3 regions of the Undibacterium sp. Dicai25W genome follow, and region 3 is predicted to be linked to each of the others. Evidence: riboswitches for the same ligand, from Rfam matches in the RefSeq annotation. Region 3 holds a riboswitch; each other region holds the start of a gene.
The links. A riboswitch is a leader RNA that binds a small molecule or an ion and turns the genes downstream of it on or off. The one in region 3 is predicted to bind cobalamin.
Positions count from the first base shown of each region.

Region 1: it holds a riboswitch for cobalamin, as region 3 does, so the genes downstream of both, ACO0KY_RS02270 (energy-coupling factor ABC transporter permease) here and ACO0KY_RS10180 (TonB-dependent receptor domain-containing protein) in region 3, are expected to answer to the same signal.
Region 2: it holds a riboswitch for cobalamin, as region 3 does, so the genes downstream of both, bluB (5,6-dimethylbenzimidazole synthase) here and ACO0KY_RS10180 (TonB-dependent receptor domain-containing protein) in region 3, are expected to answer to the same signal.

Region 1 is NZ_JBMPOQ010000001.1:474,394-478,678, reverse strand. Features, by position in the region: gene ACO0KY_RS02280 (sirohydrochlorin chelatase) at 1-746, opposite strand, end outside; gene cobM (precorrin-4 C(11)-methyltransferase) at 743-1,627, opposite strand; gene ACO0KY_RS02270 (energy-coupling factor ABC transporter permease) at 1,624-2,283, opposite strand; cobalamin riboswitch at 2,581-2,813, opposite strand; gene pcp (pyroglutamyl-peptidase I) at 2,899-3,546, opposite strand; gene ACO0KY_RS02260 (DUF979 domain-containing protein) at 3,561-4,285, opposite strand, start outside.
Region 2 is NZ_JBMPOQ010000001.1:458,280-462,564, reverse strand. Features, by position in the region: gene ACO0KY_RS02210 (diguanylate cyclase domain-containing protein) at 1-1,252, shown strand, start outside; gene bluB (5,6-dimethylbenzimidazole synthase) at 1,266-2,042, opposite strand; cobalamin riboswitch at 2,086-2,275, opposite strand; gene ACO0KY_RS02200 (TonB-dependent receptor domain-containing protein) at 2,411-4,285, opposite strand, start outside.
Region 3 is NZ_JBMPOQ010000007.1:70,017-74,301, forward strand. Features, by position in the region: gene ACO0KY_RS10180 (TonB-dependent receptor domain-containing protein) at 35-1,885, opposite strand; cobalamin riboswitch at 2,033-2,317, opposite strand; gene ACO0KY_RS10185 (PilZ domain-containing protein) at 2,393-2,746, opposite strand; gene ACO0KY_RS10190 (histidine phosphatase family protein) at 2,888-3,433, opposite strand; gene ACO0KY_RS10195 (adenosylcobinamide-GDP ribazoletransferase) at 3,436-4,230, opposite strand; gene cobT (nicotinate-nucleotide--dimethylbenzimidazole phosphoribosyltransferase) at 4,240-4,285, opposite strand, start outside.

The DNA of each region.
Region 1 (4,285 bases), on a different contig from region 3:
TGCAAATCATGTACACGCTGTTCCAGCAATTCAAAGACTTCTTTTTCAAATCCAAAATAAGTGCTCGCGGTAAAGCGTATGTGTGGATATTGCGTCTTCAAATGCTCAACCTGACGTTTGATGCGTTCGACCAGCGTACCGTTGTACAAGTAATAAGGCAGCACAACAATCTGCGTCATTCCCAGCATGTTTTGCCGTTGAACGACCTTTTCTATACGAGGATAAGTGATGCCGGTAAATGCCAGATCGACTAACTCATGATCTCCTTCTTCCATTAACCAGCGCGCCATTTTTGCCATGTCACCATTAGCCTGACGGTCAGACGAACCGCGTCCCAATACGATGACACCTGTCGTCGTCGGATCGGGCATATCTAAAGCTTGCATCGCTTTGCGTAAGCGGCGTTTGAGGATGCTCAGGATAGGATCACAAGCCGTAAGGTGCGGTGCGTATAAAAACTGCGTTTGCGGAAACTTGATCCGCGCGCCATCAATCGCTTGCGGAATATCCATTTTCACATGCCCCGCCGCATTCAGAATGAGCGGCAATACCAATACACGATCTGCGTGTTCTGCGGCGCGTGCCAGGCCAACACTCATCGTGACCTCAGAAAATTCGATGAAGCAAACCTCAATGCGCCAATCAGGTTGACGCAAACGCCATTGCGCAGCGAAGTCTAAAATTTCATCATTGCCGGAAGCCTCGCGGGAACCATGTCCGACTAACAAAATCGTATCTTTTTTCATAAACTCTCTATTGAATAAGGAGTGGCCGCGCTATTTGCATCAGGCGGCAAAGGGGCAGCATCAGCATTGGTGGTCGCCGTGACACTGGCGCGACGAAAACGATGAGTAAAACTAGCGTCATACAGTTTTGATTTGATCAGAGTCGTCCATTGCCGCGCCCCTAACGTCGGGCTGGCAATAATCATGGCCTGACTTGCCACTTTCGCTTCACGACACAATTGTTGTATCGTTGAAATCGTGCCACGGATGATTTTTTCCTGTTCTGGCCAACTGGCTTTGTGGACCACTAATATCGGTGCATCAGGAGACCAGCCAGCGGCGATCAGCGACTTGGTTACGCGTCCGAGTAAAGTGATACTCAAAAAAATGCACAGGGTCGTGTGATGACTGGCAAGTTCTTCCAGCGATTCACCTTCTGGCATCGGCGTACGCCCTTCCACTCGCGTCAAAATGACGGTTTGGGTGATCTCGGGTAAAGTCAGACTCTCGACCGCAGCCGCGGCGGATGCCATTGCCGATGACACGCCAGGTACGACCTGTACCGCAATCCCCGCCGCATCCAGCGATTGAACGACTTCAATCAACGCACCATATAAACCCGGATCTCCGGTTTGCAGTCGTATCACGGTTTGGTGTTGATGTGCCTGCACTATCAGCCATGTCGCCATTTGCTCCAACGTCATTTCTTTAGAATCAGCAATGACGCAATCAGGTGGCGCCCAGCGCGTGGCCGCTTCATTCACCAGTGACCCGGCAAATAAAATGGCGCCAGCACGGGCAATCAGATCGCGTCCTTTGACTGTCAACAGATCAGGATCACCCGGCCCCGCACCAACAAACCAAACCGTGCCGGGTTTGTCAGTCGTCGCAATCTGCTTCATACGTCAGAACTAGAAGCGATGGAAGAAGCAGACAGCGTGCCTTCGTATAAGCACAAGGCCACTAATTTTCTATGCGAGAAACGACGTATCAGCCATAAAATACCCAAACTAAAAACCGGCTCCAGCAACACCAAGCTCAGATAACTGGAAGCAAATTGAGCCCATGCCAAAAACGAGGTCGCAGGATTGGAGACAGCCAACCAAAAACCCACCATCAAAGTGACGCCGCTGTAATACATCGCATCTAACTTGAGTAAGGTGGTGACATTAACGCTCTGCAACTTGCGTCCAAAGCTGTAATGCATCGCCATGAGAGGCACTGCAAGGCTCAGACTATTCACTGCCAGATGCACCAGATCTTGTGGTTCAAACAAAGCGCCTTGCAACAGCAAACCTAGTGCAAAGCCAAACAAAGTAGGCAAAAATCCAAAGCTCAGATAAATAGGAATAGCACCAATAAAATGCAGTTCCGATGGCCCCACTTGCATGTGGAAAGCCTGCATAAACATAGAGAAGAAAATGGCCGCCAGCGCTGTACGCAATAGCAAAGCGGGGCGACGAAATAATTGCGGTAAATAGCCGAGATATACTGCGGATGCAGTCACAGCGGCAAAAGCCAGTTTAGCCGGAGCAATCATGCCTGGTTCGATATGCATAGCGATTCCTCATCAAAAGAGTCAATCATCGCCAGCGTGTGTCATCATCGATAATGATGAATAGAAAAAAATAACATCTCTCTTTGATCCTTAGCTTAGCCAGAATCAAAATCAAAACAAAGGCGCAACAGCATATAGCAAAAGCCAAAGCCATGGAAACTCAGGAACGCCAATTGAGAGTACGAACGTCATTTTCCACCCGCACACCCGCGTGGCAAAAAATGGCAATCTGGGAAAAGAAATGGATACGGAACGCGTGCGCGAGCACGGATTACGCAAGCATCGCCCACCGCGAAATTGCCGCTAGTGCATAAGGCCGGTATCAGGACTGATGAGCGGAAAAATTCCAGCTGACGCGCCTTCCCATGTAAAAAACACAGTGGCATATTGCGCAGCATTAACCGAAGTTAACTCATTTACCTTTGCGGGGGCAGTGCCGGGTTTGCGATGAAACTGAAATCATCTGCGCACCGGCTTCCCGTTTAATTTTTTTGCGGAAAACAAAAAAACACCTTAACACGACAGGAATTCTACCTGATTTTTTTATGAATCTGAAACAACTTATTGCGCTGATTTTTCAAACCGCTTTTACAACACAAAAATTCTGAATGCGATTTAATGCGTAATTCCACCGCTGACGTGAATATCATGCGCCGTGTGCAGCGTTGTTTCCAACATCAATCGTATTGCTACCGTCATCGTCGTGACTGCCATACTTGCAGCCCCCGGATGAGCAGCAGCCTGATCGGGCGAATACGGAACATGAACAAACCCCGCACGCTTTACGCTTGGGTGGTTAGGCAATAAATGCATCAGGCCATAGAACACGTGATTGCAGACATAAGTACCAGCGGTATGTGACACCGAAGCAGGAATCCCATGCTCTCGCAAAGCTTGTACGATGGCTTTGATCGGCAAACTGCTGAAATAGCCTACCGGGCCATGTTCTGCTACCGGCGTATCAATCGGTTGCTGCCCGATGTTATCCGGGATTCTGGCATCGTTAATATTGATTGCCACCCGCTCAACCGTGATATCGACACGCCCCCCAGCCTGTCCCATGCTCAACACGACTTCAGGCCGGTGCTCATGCATTGCATCCTCCAGCACTTGCAAGCAAACATCGAACTCGCATGGAAGTTGAAGGCTGACAATCTGTGCATCGTCGATCATCTGGCCATCGAGCACCTGCACCGCATCCCACGAGGGGTTCGTCGTCTCCGCACCAAACGGGGCAAAACCGGTCAATAAAATTTTACGCATAAAACCATCACACTTTATTTAGAAAAAGCTAAAAAGTACATCAGCACGATATTGCAAGCCAATACCATCAACGCCGTTGGTATCTGCGTCTTAATCACAAGATACTTATCTTTTAACTCCAATAATGCGGCAGGCACAATATTGTAGTTGGCGGCCATTGGCGTCATTAAAGTACCACAATAACCGGAGAACATCCCTATCGCGACCACAGTCGCCGGGTTTGCATGTTGACCAACAATCAAAAATGGTAATGCTATCCCGGCGGTCATAATCGGAAATGCAGCAAAGCCATTTCCCATGATCATCGTCATGATCGCCATACCAACACAATACGCAACCACCAGACTGAGGCGACTATCAGGGTTAACCACCATACTGACCAGAGTTTGTATGGACTGACCGGTATGCGCAGCAACGAAAACCCCACCCAGCATCGCCAACAATTGTGGCAACACCAAAGCCCACCCCAGCGCATCAATCAAACGACGAGACTCGCGCACTGCCTGCAACGGAGTGCCACGTGTCACTAAACATGAGAAACCCAATGCGCCAATACAAGCAAGAATCAAAGAAGCCAGCGTCAAATTAGATTGATCCAACAAATACCAATCGCCGAAGCGTATCGTTTTACCGAACAAGGTCAGCAACACGGTCAACACGGGGATCGCTAACGCGGGCAAGAAAATTTTCATGCCTATTTTTTTTAATTTCTCCTGGAATTCTGCATCCGGCAAAAAAC
Region 2 (4,285 bases), on a different contig from region 3:
CCTTTTTTCGATGTTTAGTACCACGCCAGCACTGAGAGTCGCACTTTCATCAGCGTCCGTCGGATCAATTACCGCAATGACGGCGATATTGATGCTGTACTCAATACAGGCCTCTCGCTTACGTGTTCTGGTTGCATGTTTCTACATCGCCTTCAGTATCATGCTTGCCTGCCGCGTTGCTTATGCCGTTCTTTATCCCAATCAAATATCGGTATTTCAAAATGGGCCGATTCAGGCTTTCACCTACTTGATGACATTTGCATTTACCTTGGTTGGTGGTGCTGGTTTTTTATTGTTACTCAAGGAACAAAGCGATGATGCCCTCGCCATCGCAGTCAATGAATTGCAAATCAGAGAAACCTTGCTCACCAATATTTTTAATACTTCAAGTGTCGCCATATTTTTGGCAAATGACGATGGCTATATCAGTATGGCCAATCAACGTATGGCAGAAATGTTTGGCCGCACGATAGATAGCTTGATCGGTAGCCCTTATTTGGACTGTGTCGCGGAAGCGCAAAAAGATGAAGCGCATGACCAACTACAAAAATTACTCAGTAGTGAAATCTCTTTTCTCAAACTGGAGCGTGAATATAGTCGGCCTGACGGTAGTCATTTTTGGGGACAGTTGACCGCAACCCACATGCATGATGGTCAAAAAGTCGGGCATCAGTTAGTCGGTGTCATCGCCGATATTACGGATCTTAAATTAGCTGAAGTTAATATGCGGAAAATGGCGCATCACGATCCGCTCACCGGATTGGCCAATCGCGCCTTATTTTCTGATCGGCTACAACAAGCAATGATGGTTGCAAAGCGAGATCAGACCCGCTTCGCTTTACTGTATATCGATCTGGATAAGTTCAAACTAGTCAATGATAGTTTTGGCCACCAGGTCGGTGACAAATTATTGCAAGAAGTGGCTCTCCGAATATCTCGCTGCGTGCGTGACTCAGATATTGTGGCACGTGTTGGCGGTGATGAATTTGTCATTTTGCTGCGGTCTGTGAACACAACTGAAAATGCTTTATTGGTAGCAGAAAAAGTTCGTATAAGCCATGCCAAAAACTTTAAAATCGAAGAGCATGACTTAGCCATTTCTTGCAGCATAGGCGTCGCTATGTACCCAGATGATGGTACGAGTGAAAGCGAGCTGTCAGCAAAATCCGATGAAGCGATGTATAAAGCTAAACATGGTGGGCGTGATCAGGTTCAATTTGCTACTATCACAACTACCAACAATTCACTATAGTTCATCAACGAATTCATTCTTTGGGTAATGGCATCGCGGCACGATTTGCAATGTCTTGCGCCGCCATCTGATCACGCTGCAAATGGGCAATCAAAGGCTGATTGGCATCGGCATTTCCCCATTGATCAAAATACACCAGCTCTTCAATCGGCAAACGCGGTAACCAACCTTTGGTTTCCAATTCTGGCTTGGGGTAAAAATGGCTCACATAGCCTACACACAAATAAGCAATCGGAACGATATGTTCTGGGATTCCCAGCGCCGCTTGCAATTCATGTTCATGAAAAATACTGACCCAGCCTACACCGAGTCCTTCTGCCCGCGCCGCTAACCAGAGATTTTGAACAGCACAAACGCTGCTGTATAAATCCATCGTTTTCATATGCGTGCGTCCAAGCACCACGCTGCCAGTGCGTTCGCGGTCACAGGTAATGCAAATGCCTATCGGCGCATCACGTATGCCCTCTAACTTCAGCTGTTGGTAGGTATTGCGCTTTTCTCCTTCAAACATCGTCAATGCTTCGGCATTGGCTGATATATACGCTTGCTGCACGCGGGTTTTAACGTCCTCCGATTTGATCAGTAAAAAATTCCATGGCTGCATAAAACCGACAGAGGGAGCGAAATGTGCCGCAGTCAAGATGCGACTTAGCACCGCATCATCGATTGCCGTCGGTAAAAACTGACTACGCACATCACGTCTGGAAAAAATCGTGTGGTAGATCGCATCACGCGCTTCTTGCGAAAAAGCGTGAATATCCGAGGTGTCGGAAACTGGTGTTGTTTGCATGAATTCCCCTAATGCAAATAAATTGGGGGCAGCCTGACCAAGCTCCCGGTGACATTTTCAGGCCGGTCTTCTGACTCAGATTCATTTGAGACTGGCACCTTCCCGCGCATTTTATGTCGCAGTGGCATTTTGCCAATCTCATCCTCTTTACAGCGTTGGGCACGTGGCGGATTCACACCGCCTTCCCGATTCTCCCGGCATGGTTGCCAGGCACCTGAAGTGGGCGATGATGCGGTGGAATGCCCCCGATTGTCAAGCCAATGATGGACTTAAGTCATTTCTGAAAATTTCGACATATTTAAAAAAAAACCGGATCAACAGGGGGAGTTGATCCGGAAAAAGGGTAAGTACTAAATGACAAATTTAAATTAAAAGCGATAAGTAACCGATGCCTCAAACGCACGACCAAAAATAGGGCGCGCCATAATCACACCAGAACCAGCGCCCAACACACGAGAGTCGCCTTCTGTCAAACCCAAGGTATTGTTGAGATTGGTACCAGTTAAACGGAATTCAAGCTTGTCGCCAACGACAGCAAGGATACCCGCGTCCAGCGTGTTGTAAGAAGGTAAAACTTGCTGATTCTGAATATCCGAATAGCGTTTTCCAATGTAGCTGTAGGTACCATACATCTTGACAGAACCCCAGGAAGTTGGAATACGATAGCTCGGTGTCAGACGTGACTGGAATTTTGGCTGACGTTGCAGTTGATTACCGTTATTGCTTGTGCCGGTAGAGCTATCGATGCCTTGAAATCCGGTATATTTGCCATCTTCATAATCTCCCGAAAATGCCAACTGGAAATTCGTAAAAGGACGCCATGCACCTTCAAACAAGACACCATTAGTCTGTGATCCATAGTTGTACCAGACCGTAGAGCCATTCGTCAAAATCTGGCTTTGTTGAATACCTGTAAAGTCTTTATGGAACACTGAGGCATAGAGCGAAAAATCAGAATTGACTGCCTTAATCCCAACTTCATAGGTCTTGATATCCTGCACTGGTGCTGTGGCAGATGTTCCTGCATCACCACGGATATCGTCAAACTGTGGCATTAAATGGCCCGAATTGATGCGCGCATACAGATTCACATTCGGAGTCAGTTTGTAACCGCCACCAATTGTCAGGGAAGTCGCATGGTCTGTCTGAGTGACGGACTGATAAGTACCCGTAAGCATACTTGCGCCCTGGTTATACAGATGCAGCGGGTTACTATCGATATTTCCGGATGTGATATTTCCTAAGGTTGCATTCACTCTTTGGGTCTCATAGCGCAGACCTGCATCCACTGTCAGTTGAGAATTCAGCTTCCATTGATCCGCCATGAAAAACGCCGTTTTTTGCCCGTTGTAGCTATCATGCTGCGCATACGAGACCGGACCATCGATACCATTATTTGAAATCACCGCACCATTATTCAAAATGACGTTGATAGGTTTAGGATTGGACGTCGCTGTCATCAACACGCTATTGCCGAGGTACCACAAATCTTGTGAAGAATAATCGGCCAGGAACGTACCAAACGTAAAGGTATGATCCTTCATCAATTCTTTGCTAAATTTGAGTTCATCGGTTGTCGATCTGATTTGTTTATCGACGTACCACGCACCTGCATTGAGCACTTGCTGGTTAGGATCTACGGCACCGCTGCCATCTGTGTAGGTAGCGGTACCGCCAGTTGCGAGGCCACCGGCTATCACAGTTGCGCTATTACCGTTCGCTTTAGTCAGGGCGGCATTGAGGTAACTACTCATCGTCTGCGGAACACTACCAGTGAAAAACGCATTGGTTTGCATATCGCCGCTGACGTAATTCAATTTGTTACTGACTTCCCAATCATGAATTTTTTGATTGAAGTCAATGCCAAACGTATGCACATCAGCACCACGTCCGTTTGCCATATCAATGTTTTGCGTCTGACCGGGAGCCGTTTGTATGGTGAAGAAGCGTGTTTCATTTCCGTACAAGGATCCGGTTAAAGGATCAAACCCGGGAAAGGCACCAGTGGGTACGCCCGCCGCTGAAGCGCTGACCGGAATGGCTGTGAAAAATAAATTCTTATCTTTCAACGTCCTGGCATATAAGGTCACTTTGCCATCCTCCAATAAACGGGTCAGCGTACCGGTGAGTTGGTAGCCATCATTGGTAGGAAACTGGCTATCACGAACGCCGTTATCTGTGCGATAAAAACCGCCGATCGTCGCAAACCAGCCATCCGAAATTTTGCCGCCATAATAGGCATC
Region 3 (4,285 bases):
AATTTTGCCGGGATGGTTTTTCGACTGTCCTGAATTATTTAAAACCGTAGTTCAGGCCGACATACACATTCGAACCCGGTGTGTTATAACCATAGGCCAGTGCATAGTCTTTGTTTAACACGTTATTCCAACGTGCTACCGCAGACAGATCTTTGTTCAACGCATAGGTGCCATACAAATTCATCAGGCTATAACCGCTCAACGTACGCGTGTTAGTGACGTTATCAAAACGATCGCCAGAGAAAATTGTTTCTACGCCGAGTTTCGCTTGTGCCAAAGTATATTCGGCAGAAAAGCTCGCATGCTGCTTAGCGCGACGTGCCAGACGTTTGCCTGTTGTGTCATCAACCGGATTCTGGAAATCTAAAGCACCGCGCAATGCCAGGTCGCCGAGACGGGTATTGGCGCCCAAAGTCAAACCAGACATGGTTGCTTTGTCGACGTTATAAGCACACCCGTATAGATGCGTAGATTGTTGAACTGGGCAAACATTGGTACTGACCAATAAATTAGTCGCTTTGTTTTGATAGTACACGGCACTCAACTGATTTACGCCCTGCTCGTAATACACACCAATTTCTGCATTTTTTGCTTTTTCCGGCTGGTTACTCGCAATACCATAGCCTGGATAGTAAAGTTCATTGAAAGTCGGAGCACGGAAGCTTGTGCCGTAGCTGGCATTGACGCGCCAGTCTGGCGTCAAACGATAGCCATAAGCAAGGCTGCCAGTCGTATTTGAACCGTACACAGAGCTATTATCATTACGAATGCTAACACTAGCTAAATGGGCGTCTAACTTCCATACGTAAGAAGCTGCAACTGAATTAGTCGTGCGTTTCTGGTTCAATTCTGCAGTAGTACCTCTGACTTTTTCTTGACGACTTTCTGCGATCACTTGTAATACGTCTTTACCAAGGCGAATATCATTTTGTAAGCTGAACAGATTCTGATGCGTATCGATCTGACTTTGACCATATGAAGCATCGGTATAGCCGAGCGTATTCGACTGAGCAACTTGCAGATTAGCCGTCCAGACGTCATTGACCTTTGCTTTGCCATATACAGCAATGGTTTGCAACTGTTCAACGGAGTGGTCATCATACGATGAACCTGCGTCAAACTGCGCGTTCAGTCGGCTTTGCATGAACTTCACACCAGTTTCATATCCTGGCGCCAATTGCCAGTTGAAATTACCACTTGCGCTATCAAGTTTATAGCCATCCTTGTCCGCGTTATAGCTATATTTTCCGGCATTCGGATTGGTCGCAGAAAAACCAATATTGTTTTCATGACCGACGTTCAACGCATAATTGAATTCATTGCCGGATGAGCCAGAAACACCCGCCTGCATTTTACGCAAACCATAACTACCGGCACCAACAGAAGCTGTCAATGCTGCAGGGCCATTGCCTTTTTTAGTAAAAATCTGAATCACGCCGCCCATTGCATCAGCACCATACAAACTCGAGAGTGGTCCGTAGACGATTTCAATGTGGTCGATCTGTCCAAGTGGAATGGTTTCCCAGCTAGCACCGCCGAGTGTGGATGAGCTGTACCGTACACCGTCAATCAAGACCACGTTTTGCGCATTGCTGCCACCGCGCATTAACACAGAAGAAGTCGTGCCAGCGCCACCATTACGGGTAATTTCAATACCACGTTGTTGTTGCAGCAAATCAACCAAAGATTCGGAACCTGCGTTTGCAATTTGCTCAGAAGTGATAACGACATTGTCTGCCAACACATCTTTGGCGGCCTGAACCTGACGGCCAGCGGTTACAACGACATTTTGTGCAGTATTGGAGACAGATTGCGCAGAGGCATTTGCCGAAAAAGCGGCAGCCACAGCCAAAGAAATGGCAAGAGGTTTTAAAACTAGATTCATGATATAGATAATAAATAGAGCACGCAGCCAACGTCCCCGCAGGCTGCATAGAACAAAATAATCGCAGAACAAAGATCGTCGGGTGCTTACGCTACCCAAACTTAGTCAGACGCCTGGCGTCAGCTAACGACGAAACTCCCCGTTCGTATTACTTCACGTATTCTGGCCGGTATCCGGGCTGACAAATATCACCACCTGACCTTCCCATGCAAATAGCACAGTGGTATTGGAAGATGGCTGGCTGAGCATTAAGCTCAGCAATTTGTTCACCGTTGCGGGGGCAGCACATTCACGTTAAGTCTTATTTGAAATCAACATAGCGATGCGATACAGCGACAAAGCCTGATTGATTTGATACAGAAATAACATCATGTTTCCCGTTTAACCGCAGACATGGACATGTCCGCGAGCACCAAAACCCCGCCATTCTATAGATGGATGGCGATGCGGGCAAGGTGATATGGTGGAGGCAGAGGTGTAGCCACACAAATAGCAGGAAAATGTTATCTATTCGACAGTGGCTTTTTGATTTGCCTTTGATACCCAGGCGTTGATGAGTTCTTGGTGCAAATCAGATAATCCGTCTAAGGCAATACCGACCCGGTAATGATCGTCGGTTAATACGATGTGTTTGATCTCGCATTGACAACTGACACGGATAATTTCACTGCGAATTTCTATGGAGGGAATTTCTATCATTGCGTGATAGGTTTGATTGCGCATTAGTCTTTGGGGGCAATCGAGCAGCAGCCCTGTTTTAGAAATATTGACGGCTCTACAAAACATCAAGCTACCGTCCTTGAGCTTGATGCCGGTACGCCAGGTAACATTGATTCTTGGGGCTCTTCTTAGCTCTATCATTCGCTTAACGCTTAGCACGCGGTATCAGTACTCAGGACTCATGACTCAGTCAAACCATGGAACGCACAAAAAATTACGCCACAGAAAGTTAAGCATGCGGGTCAAATTGCACAAGCAATATACAAAAAAACAATATTAGTACTACATCAGTATTTCTAGTTCAGTGCAAGAACCAAATTCAATATTTACATGCAATTTTGCTACCCGTTGTGCTAAATCGACAGAAGTATTTCCCCGCTGCCAAGTACTCAGAATTTTAATGATTCCGCTATGACAAATTACGACAGCTTGTTCTACGGCATGCTGTTGCAGGTCAGAAATGAATGCAATGACGCGGGTCGTCATTTGCATTACATTTTCGCCTTCACCGGGAGCATAGTGAACAGTATCCGACGCCCATGCATCGATTTGCCAGCGAGGAATTTGTTCCCATGTTTGCATCTCCCACGCACCAAAGTTCAACTCCATAAGACGGGCATCAACGATGGGATGAGAGTGAAGTTGTTGCGCCAGTTTCAAGCAACGCGACAGTGGGCTGGTGTACACAGGAACACTATCAGACCAACGACAAAGAAAAGTCGGCACCAGCTCAGCAATATCACTCTCTTTGACTGGAACATCGCTCTGACCGTAGCAAATTCCAGGCGCGATGTCTGGCTTAGTATGCCGGATCAGATACAGACGCATGTTTAGCCAGGAGCGTGCGCCAGTAAGCCGAGGTAGAAAACAACTTCGGTTACTTGTTGAACAGCGCCCAGACAATCGCCAGTATATCCACCGATGCGCTTAACAAATGTTCTCGCCAGAAAAAACGCGGCCAATGGCATCAATATCAAAGCAGGAAGCAATCGCTCAAGTATGACTGGCTGCCACAACAGAATCGCTCCGAGCGGCAAAATCACGCTCAGACAAGCGACACCAAATTCATTCGAACTCATATGCTGAGCTAAGGGCTTGGCCTTGCCCTCTAGCTTGGCATAATCCAGCAACCAAATCAGGCTGCAAGAAACCAAACGCGATAAAGGATGTGCAATTAATAAAGCGGGCACAACCAGTACTGTCGGCAAACTCACCAACAAGGCAAATTTCAACAAGAGCATCAGGCAGATACCGATCGCTCCATAAGCACCGACGCGAGAATCCTTCATAATCTCCAACACGCGCTCTGGTGTTATGCCACCACCGAAGCCGTCGCATACATCGGCAAATCCATCCTCATGAAATGCGCCCGTCAGTAAAATCCCCGCCCCCATAGAAAGCACGACAGCGATCGCCGCAGGCCACCATTGCAAAGCAGCGATATACACCGCAGCAACCACACTACCGACCACCCATCCAACAGCAGGAAAATACCTCGACGCCTGATGCAACCATGACGCATCAAAACCCACCCATTGCGGAATAGGAATACGTGTAAAAAACTGCATCGCGATGAAGAACAGACGCAATTGATGCAAACAGTGATGGCGCAGACTAGCTATCATAATAGTGACTTAGCCCGCACTTTTTTCGCTAACTTGGGCGGAACCAAATGTCGCC